3 regions of the Streptomyces sp. NBC_00400 genome follow, and region 3 is predicted to be linked to each of the others. Evidence: riboswitches for the same ligand, from Rfam matches in the RefSeq annotation. Region 3 holds a riboswitch; each other region holds the start of a gene.
The links. Region 3 has a riboswitch for glycine ahead of OHS81_RS34560 (hypothetical protein). Riboswitches for the same ligand answer to the same signal wherever they lie in the genome.
Positions count from the first base shown of each region.

Region 1: another riboswitch for glycine. It lies ahead of gcvT (glycine cleavage system aminomethyltransferase GcvT); the one in region 3 lies ahead of OHS81_RS34560 (hypothetical protein).
Region 2: another riboswitch for glycine. It lies ahead of gcvP (aminomethyl-transferring glycine dehydrogenase); the one in region 3 lies ahead of OHS81_RS34560 (hypothetical protein).

Region 1 is NZ_CP107940.1:2,382,840-2,386,644, forward strand. Features, by position in the region: gene OHS81_RS10360 (enhanced serine sensitivity protein SseB) at 1-407, opposite strand, end outside; gene OHS81_RS10365 (AAA family ATPase) at 513-1,175, opposite strand; glycine riboswitch at 1,497-1,592, shown strand; gene gcvT (glycine cleavage system aminomethyltransferase GcvT) at 1,744-2,874, shown strand; gene gcvH (glycine cleavage system protein GcvH) at 3,000-3,377, shown strand; gene glyA (serine hydroxymethyltransferase) at 3,472-3,805, shown strand, end outside.
Region 2 is NZ_CP107940.1:7,368,494-7,372,298, reverse strand. Features, by position in the region: gene gcvP (aminomethyl-transferring glycine dehydrogenase) at 1-1,894, opposite strand, end outside; glycine riboswitch at 1,955-2,081, opposite strand; glycine riboswitch at 2,082-2,179, opposite strand; gene OHS81_RS32350 (PRC-barrel domain-containing protein) at 2,294-2,683, shown strand; gene OHS81_RS32345 (DNA polymerase IV) at 2,587-3,805, opposite strand, start outside.
Region 3 is NZ_CP107940.1:7,882,501-7,886,305, reverse strand. Features, by position in the region: gene OHS81_RS37535 (hypothetical protein) at 1-50, opposite strand, end outside; gene OHS81_RS34570 (FAD-dependent oxidoreductase) at 32-412, opposite strand; gene OHS81_RS34565 (hypothetical protein) at 575-1,141, opposite strand; gene OHS81_RS34560 (hypothetical protein) at 1,190-1,609, opposite strand; glycine riboswitch at 1,666-1,757, opposite strand; glycine riboswitch at 1,758-1,852, opposite strand; gene OHS81_RS34555 (SigB/SigF/SigG family RNA polymerase sigma factor) at 2,038-2,916, opposite strand; gene OHS81_RS34550 (sigma-70 family RNA polymerase sigma factor) at 3,171-3,791, opposite strand.

The DNA.
Region 1 (3,805 bases), 5.5 Mb from region 3:
CGGCACAATTCGGCCACCGCGGGAGGCGGCAGCGGGACGCCGACCGCACCGTCCGGGTTGACCGCGATACCGATGCGCGGGGGCAGCCCGCGGGCGAACTCCCGGGCCGGGGCGACGGTGAAGGACATATGCGCGCCGACCACCCGCAAGAACTCCTGCTCGGAGCTGTAGACCGGGACATAGGCCGCACCGTCGAGCTCGACGGTGGGCAGATCGAGGCCGCGGGTACCGGGACCCGCGCTCTCCGGTCCGCCGCCGTTGGGCAGCGGCACCCAGACCCTGCTGCGGCCCAGTACCTCGACGATCCGGCCACCGGCGCCCGGGTGTCCGACCGAGGCGGCCAGCACCTCTTCGAGCTCGTTCGCCGGCCACGCCAGCTGCGGTATCCCCTGCTCCGGAAATGTCATGTGCACCCACCCGTTCCAAACCGCGCCATCTGGCCAAAGACCCTAGACGAGAAGGCGTACGGAGGGACCCCCGGGGCACGGTGCCCGTGCGCCCGGTCGCCGCTGTCAGTCGAAGCCGACGGTCTCCAGGGTGCTCGCCGCCCGCCGGTCGAGCAGGACGGCCGAGGCGCAGCCCTTCGGCAGCCGGGCCGACTCCGCCGCGCCGACCAGCCGGCCCACCGCCCCGCGGTGCCGCGCGAAGGCGTACCCCGACACCCCGCGTCCCCGCGACTCCTGGCCGGACAGTGCCACCTCGGGCGGCACATCGAGCAGCACCAGATGCAGCCCGCGTCCGCCGCGCACCGCCGAACGCGCGAGCCAGCCGCGCACCCACGCCAGGGTGCCGCAGTCGTGCACCACCACACTGCCCCCCGAGCGCAGCGCACGGCCCAGCGTCAGGTAGTGGGCGGCCCGGACCAGCGGACGGTAGAGGGCGTACGGCAGCCGGCGCAGCCGGCCGCGCTCCCAGCGCTCGCGGACGTCCTGCGAATCGATGCGGTGCACCACGGCGCCGTGGGCGTCCAGCGGCGGTACGACCCGGTGCATCAGGGTGCTCTTGCCGCTGCCCGGGAGACCGGAGACCACCACCAGGTCACCGGCCGGGAACCGCAGCTCGGCGGCGCCCCTCGCCCGTCCGCGGCCCCGGAGGTCCACGATTTCGGCGCCGCGCCCCGGCCGGACGACGGGCCGCGGCGGCCGGCCGGCCCGGGACCCGGCGGCGGGCGGCACCGCGGGCGAGGTGGCGGACGGCACCACAGGCGCGGTGGCCCCGGGCGCGGCGGCCGGAGGCACGACGCCTGAAGTGGCCCCGAATGCCGCTTCGCTGTGCACGCGATCGTCCTCCCCGTCCGGTTCTGTTCCGGTTCGAGTCCGTCCCTACCCGCAGAGTGTCAAGAAAAGGTAATGCCCATCAAGGTTATTGTCCGATCTGCCCACGTCACGGGCGGGGCGACGGTGGGGGCTCCTCTATCGGGCGATCCCGTGCAATGATGTGGCCGCCACGTGCACATCTCGTCTCACCCGTGCACCGCCAACTCCATACCGGCCGTTTGAACCCGCGCGGGAGAGTCCCCGGCCGCCATGGCGGGGCGCCGAAGGAGCAAGTCCTCCCTTGAATCTCTCAGGCCCCTATACCGCGCAGGCGAGGCAGATCTGAAAAGCGAGCCGCAGCCCGGCCCACGGGGCGGCTCCACCCAAGGTGCAAACCGGGTCCGTTCGCGGGATCCCGGTGAACCTCTCAGGTTCCGATGACAGATGGGGAGAACGTCTTGTCACCCCTGCCTGGGAGCCCGGAACCATGACTGATGCCCCCCGCCGTACTGCGCTGGACGCCACCCATCGTGCGCTCGGCGCCACCATGACCGACTTCGCCGGCTGGGACATGCCGCTGCGCTACAGCAGCGAGCGTGACGAACATGTCGCCGTCCGTACCCGCGCCGGCCTGTTCGACCTCTCCCACATGGGCGAGATCACCGTCACCGGCCCGCAGGCCGCCGACCTCCTCGACTACGCGCTGGTGGGCAACATCGGCGGGGTCAAGACCGGCCGCGCCCGCTACACCATGATCTGCGAGGCCGGGGGCGGCATCCTCGACGACCTGATCGTCTACCGCCTGGCCGACCAGGAGTACATGGTCGTCGCCAACGCCTCCAACGCCCAGGTGGTGCTGGATGCGCTGACCGCGCGGGCGGGCGGCTTCGACGCCGCGATCCGCGACGACCGGGACGCCTACGCGCTGCTCGCGGTGCAGGGTCCGCAGTCGCCCGGGATCCTCAAGAAGGTCACCGACGCCGACCTGGACGGCCTGAAGTATTACGCGGGCCTGCCCGGCACCGTCGCCGGCGTGGAGGCACTGATCGCCCGTACCGGCTACACCGGCGAGGACGGCTTCGAGCTGTTCGTCCGGCCGGCCGACGCGGTCGCCCTCTGGGAGGCGCTGACCGAGGCCGGCAAGGACGCCGGTCTGGTGCCGTGCGGCCTGTCCTGCCGGGACACCCTGCGCCTGGAGGCGGGCATGCCGCTGTACGGGCACGAGCTGACGACCTCGACCACCCCGTTCGACGCGGGCCTGGGCCGGGTCGTGAAGTTCGAGAAGACGACCAACGACGGCGACTTCGTCGGCCGCAGTGCACTGGCGGAGGCCGCCGAGCGCGCCGAGACGAACCCGCCGCGCAAGCTGGTCGGCCTGACCGCCACGGGCCGCCGGGTCCCGCGCGCCGGCTACCCGGTCGTCGCGGCCGACGGCACGGTCATCGGTGAGGTCACCTCCGGGGCCCCCTCTCCCACCCTCGGCAAGCCGGTCGCCATCGCCTACGTCGACGCCGCCTACGCCACACCGGGCACCGAGGGTGTGTGCGTGGACATCCGTGGAAGCCATGAGCCGTACGAGGTCACCGCTCTGCCCTTCTACAAGCGGCAGAAGCAGTAGCTCACCCGCGGCGGACCCGGCAGCGGTGCGCACCCGTGCGTTTCACTGTGCAAGACCCTCCCCCTCGGCGTCACCAGGGGCGACCCCCTTCACGACCACACCCTCGCGTACAGGAGAATCGAGCCATGAGCAACCCCCAGCAGCTGCGCTACAGCAAGGAGCACGAGTGGCTGTCGGGCGCCGAGGAAGGCGTCTCGACGGTCGGCATCACCGAGCACGCGGCCAACGCGCTCGGCGACGTCGTCTACGTGCAGCTTCCCGAGGTCGGTGCCACGGTCGCGGCGGGCGAGACCTGCGGCGAGCTGGAGTCGACCAAGTCGGTCAGCGATCTCTACTCGCCCGTCGACGGTGAGATCACCGAGATCAACGAGGATGTCGTCAACGACCCCTCGCTGGTGAACACCGCCCCGTTCGAGGGCGGTTGGCTGTTCAAGGTGAAGATCAGCGGTGAGCCGGGCGACCTGCTCTCGGCCGACGAGTACGCCGCCTTCATCCAGAGCTGAGCCACCCGGCTCCCTCCGCCACCGCCCCCGCGGAAGCTCCCCAGGGCTCCGTCCGGGGGACCCCCTCGCGCCCCTGACTCCCCCAGGAAGACTCATGTCGCTTCTGAACAGCTCCCTCCACGAGGTCGACCCCGATGTCGCCGCCGCCGTCGACGCCGAACTCCACCGCCAGCAGTCCACCCTCGAAATGATCGCGTCGGAGAACTTCGCCCCCGTCGCCGTCATGGAGGCCCAGGGCTCGGTCCTCACCAACAAGTACGCCGAGGGCTACCCCGGCCGCCGCTACTACGGCGGCTGCGAGCACGTCGATGTGGTCGAGCAGATCGCCATCGACCGCATCAAGGCCCTCTTCGGTGCCGAGGCCGCGAACGTCCAGCCGCACTCCGGCGCCCAGGCCAACGCCGCCGCCATGTTCGCCCTCATCAAGC
Region 2 (3,805 bases), 510 kb from region 3:
CGACCTCGCCGTCCTCACCGGTCTTGACGACGACGACCTTCATCCCGGCCATCACCGCGCTGGCGGCGTTGGTGCCGTGCGCGGAGGACGGGATCAGGCAGACCGTGCGCTGCTCGTCACCGTTGGCGCGGTGGTAGGCACGCACCGCCAGCAGACCGGCCAGCTCGCCCTGCGATCCGGCGTTGGGCTGGATGGAGACCTTGTCATAGCCGGTGACGGTGGCCAGCCGCTCCTCCAGCTCCTGGATCAGGGTGAGGTAGCCCTGCGCCTGGGCGGCCGGCGCGAACGGGTGCAGCTGCCCGAAGGCGGGCCAGGTGACCGGCTCCATCTCGGTGGTCGCGTTCAGCTTCATGGTGCAGGAGCCGAGCGGGATCATGCCGCGGTCCAGTGCGTAGTCCTTGTCCGCGAGGGTGCGCAGGTAGCGCAGCATCGCGGTCTCGGAGCGGTACTGGTGGAAGACCGGGTGGGCGAGGTAGTCGTCGCCGCGCAGCAGGTCCTGCGGCAGCGCCTCGGCGGCGGCCGCGTCCAGCTGCTCGACGTCGCCGTGCACCCCGAAGGCGCCCCAGACGCCGGCCAGCTGCGCGCGCCCGGTGGTCTCGTCGCACGCGATGCCGACGAGGTCGGCGTCGACCTGCCGGAGGTTGACGCCGGCCTCGCGAGCGGCAGCCACGACCTCGGCGGCCCGGCCGGGCACCCGCGCGGTCAGCGTGTCGAAGTACGCGCCGTGCACGATCTCCACCCCGCCGGCCCGCAGGCCCTCGGCGAGGACCGCGGCGTAGCGGTGGGTGCGCCGGGCGATCGTCCGCAGACCCTCGGGGCCGTGGTAGACCGCGTACATGCCGGCCATGACGGCGAGCAGCACCTGCGCGGTGCAGATGTTGCTGGTGGCCTTCTCCCGGCGGATGTGCTGCTCGCGCGTCTGCAGTGCGAGGCGGTAGGCCTTGTTGCCGTCGGCGTCGACGGAGACGCCCACCAGGCGGCCGGGCAGGCTGCGGGCGAACTGGTCGCGGACGGCCATGAAGCCGGCGTGCGGTCCGCCGAAGCCCATCGGGACGCCGAAGCGCTGGGTGGTGCCGACGGCGATGTCCGCGCCGAGCTCGCCGGGCGAGGTCAGCAGCGTCAGGGCGAGCAGATCGGCGGCGACGGTGACGACCGCGCCCAGCTCGTGGGCCTGCTCGATGACGGCGCGCGGGTCGCGGACCGCACCGGAGGCGCCGGGGTACTGCAGCAGCACACCGAACACCCCGCGCTCGGCGATCCCGGCCGGGATGCCGTCGGACAGGTCGGCGACCACGACCTCGACGCCGGTGGGCTCCGCACGGGTCTCGATCACGGCGATGGTCTGCGGCAGACAGTCGGCGTCGACCAGGAAGACGCCCTGCTTGACCTTGCCGACCCGGCGGGAGAGCGCCATCGCCTCGGCGGCCGCGGTGCCCTCGTCCAGCAGCGAGGAGCCGGAGGTGGGCAGACCGGTCAGGTCGGCGACCATCGTCTGGAAGTTGAGCAGCGCCTCGAGGCGGCCCTGCGAGATCTCCGGCTGGTAGGGCGTGTAGGCCGTGTACCAGGCCGGGTTCTCCATGACATTGCGCAGGATCACCGGCGGGGTGAACGTGCCGTAGTAGCCGAGTCCGATCATGGACGCCAGCACCTGGTTGCGGTCCGCGAGGCCGTGCAGCTCCTGCAGCACCTCGGCCTCGGTACGGGCCTGCGGCAGGCCGAGCGCCTCGGCACTCTTGATGACATCGGGCACGGCGGTGGCGGTGAGCTCGTCCAGCGATCCGAACCCGATGTGCGCGAGCATCTTGGCCTGCGCCTCGTGGTCGGGACCGATGTGCCGGTGCTCGAAGGGAGTGCCGCTTTCCAGCTCGGTCAAGGAGATGCGATTGGTGGTCATCTGCGGGGGCCTCCTGGTCGTGCGACCTACGAGGGGCACCACGGCGCGGGTGCCCGGACGGCCTCCCCCTCTGTCATCTCAACCTGAGAGCTTCACCGGCCCGCGCGAAGCGGCCCGGCTTTCACCGTCGGTGAGGAGGGGTCCCGGAGGTGTGCCTTCCGCGGCCCGCCCTGCTTTCCAGAGTGACCTCGCCCACGCGGTACGTGTGCCTGAGAGATTCCGGGGAGGATTTGCTCCTTCGGCGCCCTCGCCGCGAACGGCAAAGGACTCTCCCGCACGGGGTCTGCGGCCATTGGCCAGCCTACCAGCGCGGCACTCGAAGGATCCTTCGAGTGGCCAGGGCATGAAATGTGCCGTTTGGTTGTTGTCAGAGGGCAGTTGCGACCAATTGGAGGGACCGTGCAAACCGATATCGATCCCCGGAGCCTGATCGGCCGCAAAGCGTTCGACCGTAACGGCGCCAAAATAGGCACGATCGACGAGGTGTATCTCGACGACGCGACGGGGGAACCGGAGTGGGCGGCCGTGCGCACCGGACTCTTCAGCCGGGACGCGTTCGTCCCCCTCGAACCCAGCAAGATGGTCGGTGAGGGCCTGCACATTCCTTACGACCGCAAGCTGATCAAGGACGCGCCGGACTTCGGCGTCGGCCGCCATCTCTCCCCTGAGCAGGAACTTCAGCTCTATCACCACTACCGACTGGATATCTCCTCCCCGACATCCGACCCGGTGTCCTCGCCCGGCTCCGGTGACAAGGACTTCGGCAGGATCGCCGGCTCGGACGACTGACCGTCCGCCGGTCCCCCGCCCACCAGCGGCAGGGGCTCCCCCGGCCGCAGCGCCGGATCCTCCACAGCAAAGGTCCGCACCCTCCCCGGTGCGGACCACGGCGTTTCGAAGCGCACGGTCACCCTCCCCACCCCGCTCCCCTGCACCCAGCCCGCGCCGTACTCGTCGTGCACCACGTCCAGTCCGGGATGCCAGCGCCGAGGCCGCTCCTCCTCGGCCTCCCGAGCCGCCGCCGCGCCACCGGACAGCTCCGCCGCCGCTCTCGCGGCCTTCTCCGCCTCCTTCGCCTCGCGCTCCGTCGCGAACTGGGCGAACAGATCCTCCTGTGTGAAGTCGGCCAGGCCGCTGACCCCTACGCCCAGCAGCCGGACCCCGCCGGTGGTGTCCACCATCTCCAGCAGCCGCACGGCGGCCTCCCGTATCACCGCGGGGTCGTCGGTGGGCCCACGGAGCGTCTCGGAGCGGGTCAGGGTCGAGAAGTCGTAGTTGCGCACCTTGATGACCACCGTCCGCCCGGAGCGCCCGGCGGACCGCAGCCGCTCCACACAGCGGTCCGCCAGCCGCAGCACCTCGCTCCGTACCCGCGTCCGGTCGGTCAGATCGACCTCGAAGGTGTCCTCGACCGAGATGGACTTCGCGTCCCGCTCGGCCACCACCGGCCGGTCGTCCCGGCCCAGCGCCATCGCATACAGCCCGGCACCGTGCGCCTTGCCCAGCAGCCGCACCAGCTCGGCCTCCCCGGCCTCCGCGGTCTCCGCGACGGTGTGGATCCCGGCCCGGCGCAGCGTCTCGGCCGTCGCGGGCCCCACCCCGGGCAGTGTCCGCACCGTCATCGGGCCCAGCAGCTCGCGTTCGGTACCGGGCTCGATCACCACCAGACCGTTCGGCTTGGCCGCCTCGGACGCGATCTTCGCCAGCATCTTGGCGCCGGCCAGCCCCACCGAGCCGGTCAGGCCCGTGGCGGAACGGATCTCGCGGCGCAGTCGCTCCCCCACGGCCCGCGCGGCGGCCGTCCGAGGCGGCACCCCGCCCGCTTCCAGGTCGACGAAGGCCTCGTCCAGGCTCAGCGGCTCCACCAGCGGCGACAGCCCGTGCAGCAGCTCCATCACCGTCTCACTCACC
Region 3 (3,805 bases):
CCGTGGCCGCCCGCCCGCGCTTGGGCCTCCGTCAGGCCGACGCTCGCCACCTCGGGGTGGGTGAAGGTGGCCGCCGGTACGGCCCGGTAGTCGATACGTTCGTCGTGGCCGCTGATGACGGACGCCGCCACCAGGGCCTGATACCGTCCTTGCGCTGCAGAACGGCGGAGTAATCCAGCTGCACACCCGCTGTCCGCACGCCGAACTCCTCCGCGCCGCGCACGGTCTCCAGGACTTCCGCCGAGCGCAGCATGGCCTTCGTCGGAATGCAGCCCCAGTTGAGACAGACGCCGCCAGGACGCTCCTTGTCGACGAGGACGACCGAACGGCCGAGCTGGGCGCCGCGGATGGCGGCGACGTAGCCGCCGGGGCCGCCGCCGATGACGAGAACGTCGAACTGGTGCTGACTCATGGGGGGTTACTCCTCTTCCTGGTGGGCTTGGTGGGCTTGAGGGGCTTCTACGCAGGCGGCTATGGGATGACGTGTCGTCAAGCGGGCTACTCGATCGTCGAGTTCGGCCACTTCGGCGACGTGAGGTGGGTGCAGGAGCGCTCGGGCGATCACGTCGGCGAGCTAGCGGAAGGAGGCGTCATCAAATCCGCGGCCGGCCAGTGCCGTGGTGCCGAGGAAAAGGCCGTGCTCCCCCGCGGTGTTCGGCCTGATGCCGAGCGAACGAAGACGCTCCCCGGCCCGTCCGGCGTCCAGCACGGAATGCGCGAGATCGATGAGCACGAGCGGCGTCTCGGTCGAGCCGGTGACCACCCGGGCACCGGTCTCGGCCACGTCATCGGCGAGGAGCCGCCCGGCGAGGATCCGGGCACCGCGGAGCGCGCGTTCCTGCCGGTCCCGGAACGCCGACGACGTGGCCCCGCGAAGGGCGACCGCCTGCGCCGCGAGGAGCTGCCCCGGCAGCCCGCCCCTCCGCGGAGGAGGGGAGGAGGGAAGGTGGAGCCGGGGCGGGGTCAGCCGGTGCGGAACGAGCGGTGCGGGCCCGTGGGCAGGGAAGGGCAGGGCGCAGGGTGCTGTGGCGAAGCGAGCGGCGCGCCGCCGGCCGAAGCACCGCTGACCTGCGCGGCGTTCAGCTCTCGTAGGCGTCGATCGTCGAGCAGGAGCAGACGGGATGGCGGTCGCCGCGTGCACCGTCGGCCCGGCGGTCCGGAGGCCGGTACTTGTTGCGGCCGGCCGTCGTCAGGGGGTAGACCGCCGCATTCCGGCCTCCGCCCTCGCTTGGGCGGGGTCCGGGTGGATCGGGTGTGAGGGCGGATGCGGCACCAAGTGCTCATACACGGCCACGGGGCCGACGCCGGGCCCTCCCCCGCCGTGCGGTGTGCAGAGCGTCTTGTGCAGGTGGAGACGGGCGCGCAGCTCGGCTTCGGTCCGGGCCTCGGACGCCGGGGCGGGCGGCCGCAGCCCGCGGCGGTCGCGCCGTGGGCCGGGCACCGCGGCGTCGATCAGTGCGAGCCGGGAACCGAAGCCGAGGTGGGAGAGCGTCGTGGACAGCTCTTCGGCGCCCGGTCCGATGTGGCGTACGGAGAAGGGCGCGGTCCGCTCCCGTGCGGCGAGTGACCGGTGGGACGGGGTGTCGGGGTGCGAGTCAGGGTGCACCATGGAGACTCCTCGGGCCTGGCGCGCACCGTCGGACGGGGCACGCGATCGAGTGAGCCTCCCCCTCTGTCATGGGCCTGAGAGCTTCACCGCGACGAGCGCGGCTTGCACCGTGGGCGAGGCGCATCAGCGCCTGCTTTCCAGAGTCCACCTCCACTGCGCGGTAACGAGGCCTGAGAGTTTCCGGGGAGGATTTGCTCCTTCGGCGCCACGCCACTGGGGTGTGGGCTCTCCCGCGCAGAATCGTCGGTGGTCTTTTCTGTTGTGGTTCGCCGCACCGTGCGGTGATCGGCACGCCGCCGTCAAGAGCTGTCCGCAGCGGGCCCGTCGCCGTGCACTCGCCCGCACGACGCGGCCCTGACCTGGAGAAATGGCACTTTGTACGCTGGCGGGGACGCCGCTGTCCGCATACCGTGCAAGCAAGTCCTTGGCTATGCCTCGGCGAGGAGGCTTTCGCGCAGGGTGGCGTATGTGCGGGTGAGGAGACGGGAGACGTGCATCTGGGACAGGCCCATTTCCTCGCCGATCTCGGTCTGTGTCATCTCCGAGCCGAAGCGCAGTTCGAGGAGAGTGCGCGCACGCTCGTCCAGCTGGGCGAGGTGCGGCTTGAGGGCCTGAAGGTCCTCGGCCAGTGCGAGAGCGGGGTCTTCGTTGCCTATCAGGTCGGCGACGAGGCCGGTCTGCTGCTTGCTGCCACCCGCTTCGATGGGCCGGTCGAGGGAGCCTGCGTCGTAACCGTTGCAGGCGACCAGCCCCTCGATGACCTCCTCCTCCCCGAGCCCCAGGTGAACCGCGAAGTCGGCGACGGACGGCTCGGGATTGCCACGCCCTTCGAGCTCTTCGCGAGCGCGGGCAAGGTCCACACGCAACTCCTGCAGACGCCGCGGGACATGCACGGACCAGGTCGTGTCACGGAAGAACCGCTTGATCTCGCCGGTGATGTAGGGGATGGCGAAGGTGGTGAACTCGTTCTCGCGCGACACATCGAAGCGGTCGATGGCCTTGATCAGACCGATCGTCCCGACCTGCATGATGTCTTCCATCTCCTGCCCGCGGCTGCGGAATCGGCGCGCTACATAGCGCACCAGCGACAGGTTCATCTCGATGAGCGTGTTGCGCGCGTACTGGTACTCCGGGGTGCCTTCCTCCAGGTCCGACAGCTGCTCGAAGAACAGCTTCGACAGGCGACGCGCATCCTGCGGGGCAACGCGCTGGGCCTCCTCCACCTGCGGCACAGCCGACCGAGCAGCCTCACATGCGGCGCCCCTGTCCGAGCGCTTCACCGAGATGTGGGCCTGCGCCGCTGCCATTGCCATGGCTACTCCTCCCTGATCTCCCCGTCATGCCGTCACGCCCTCACCTACCCGATGACCGCACGTAAAACTGCCATGCGGCAACTATTTCCGTGGGGAAACTATGGAGGGGGCTCCGGAGCCGGGCACATAGCGAACGGCTGCGGTCCATGAATCTTCGGGAACTGCCGGTACGCCACCCCGGGAGGGGCGCCATCCGCCGTACGGGGCGGCGCACCGGCAACACAGTGATCACCCGGAACCGGGATGGGTCACGCCGCAACCGCCTGAGGGCGTCGTGCGCACCGCTCGGCGGACCTCAGCCAGCCGGTGAGGTCGGCGCGGGCACGGGCCACCCGGGAGCGGACCGTGCCGATGGGACAGCCCACGATCGCCGCCGCGTCCGCGTACGGCATTCCGACCAACTGGGTGAGCACGAATGCCTCGCGCCGTTCGCCGTCCAGCGCCTCCAGCAGCTCGGTCAGTGCCAGACCGTCGTCGAAGCCCGGCAGTCCGCTGGGCTGGCGGCGTTCCGCGACCGCCTGCCAGTCGTCGACATCGGCGATGCGCGGACGGGCGGCGGCAGACCGGTAGCGGTCGATCACCACCCGGCGGGCGATCGACAGCAGCCAGGTACGGGCACAGGAGCGGCCGGCGAATCTCGGCAGACCGGTGAGGGCACGGAGAAACGTCTCCTGGGCGAGGTCGTCGGCGCTGTTCGTCTCGCCGCTCAAGTGGGCCACGAAGCGCCACACATGGCGGTGGGAGGCACGTATGAAACGCTCGACGGCCTCGGGGTCGCCCTTCCGGGCGGCCAGTGCAAGGGCGGTCAACTGCTCGTCGTCCGCGACGGTCCGCTTGCCGCCGGCCGGATCGAAAAGGGCAGGAATCATCGCCACACGTCCTT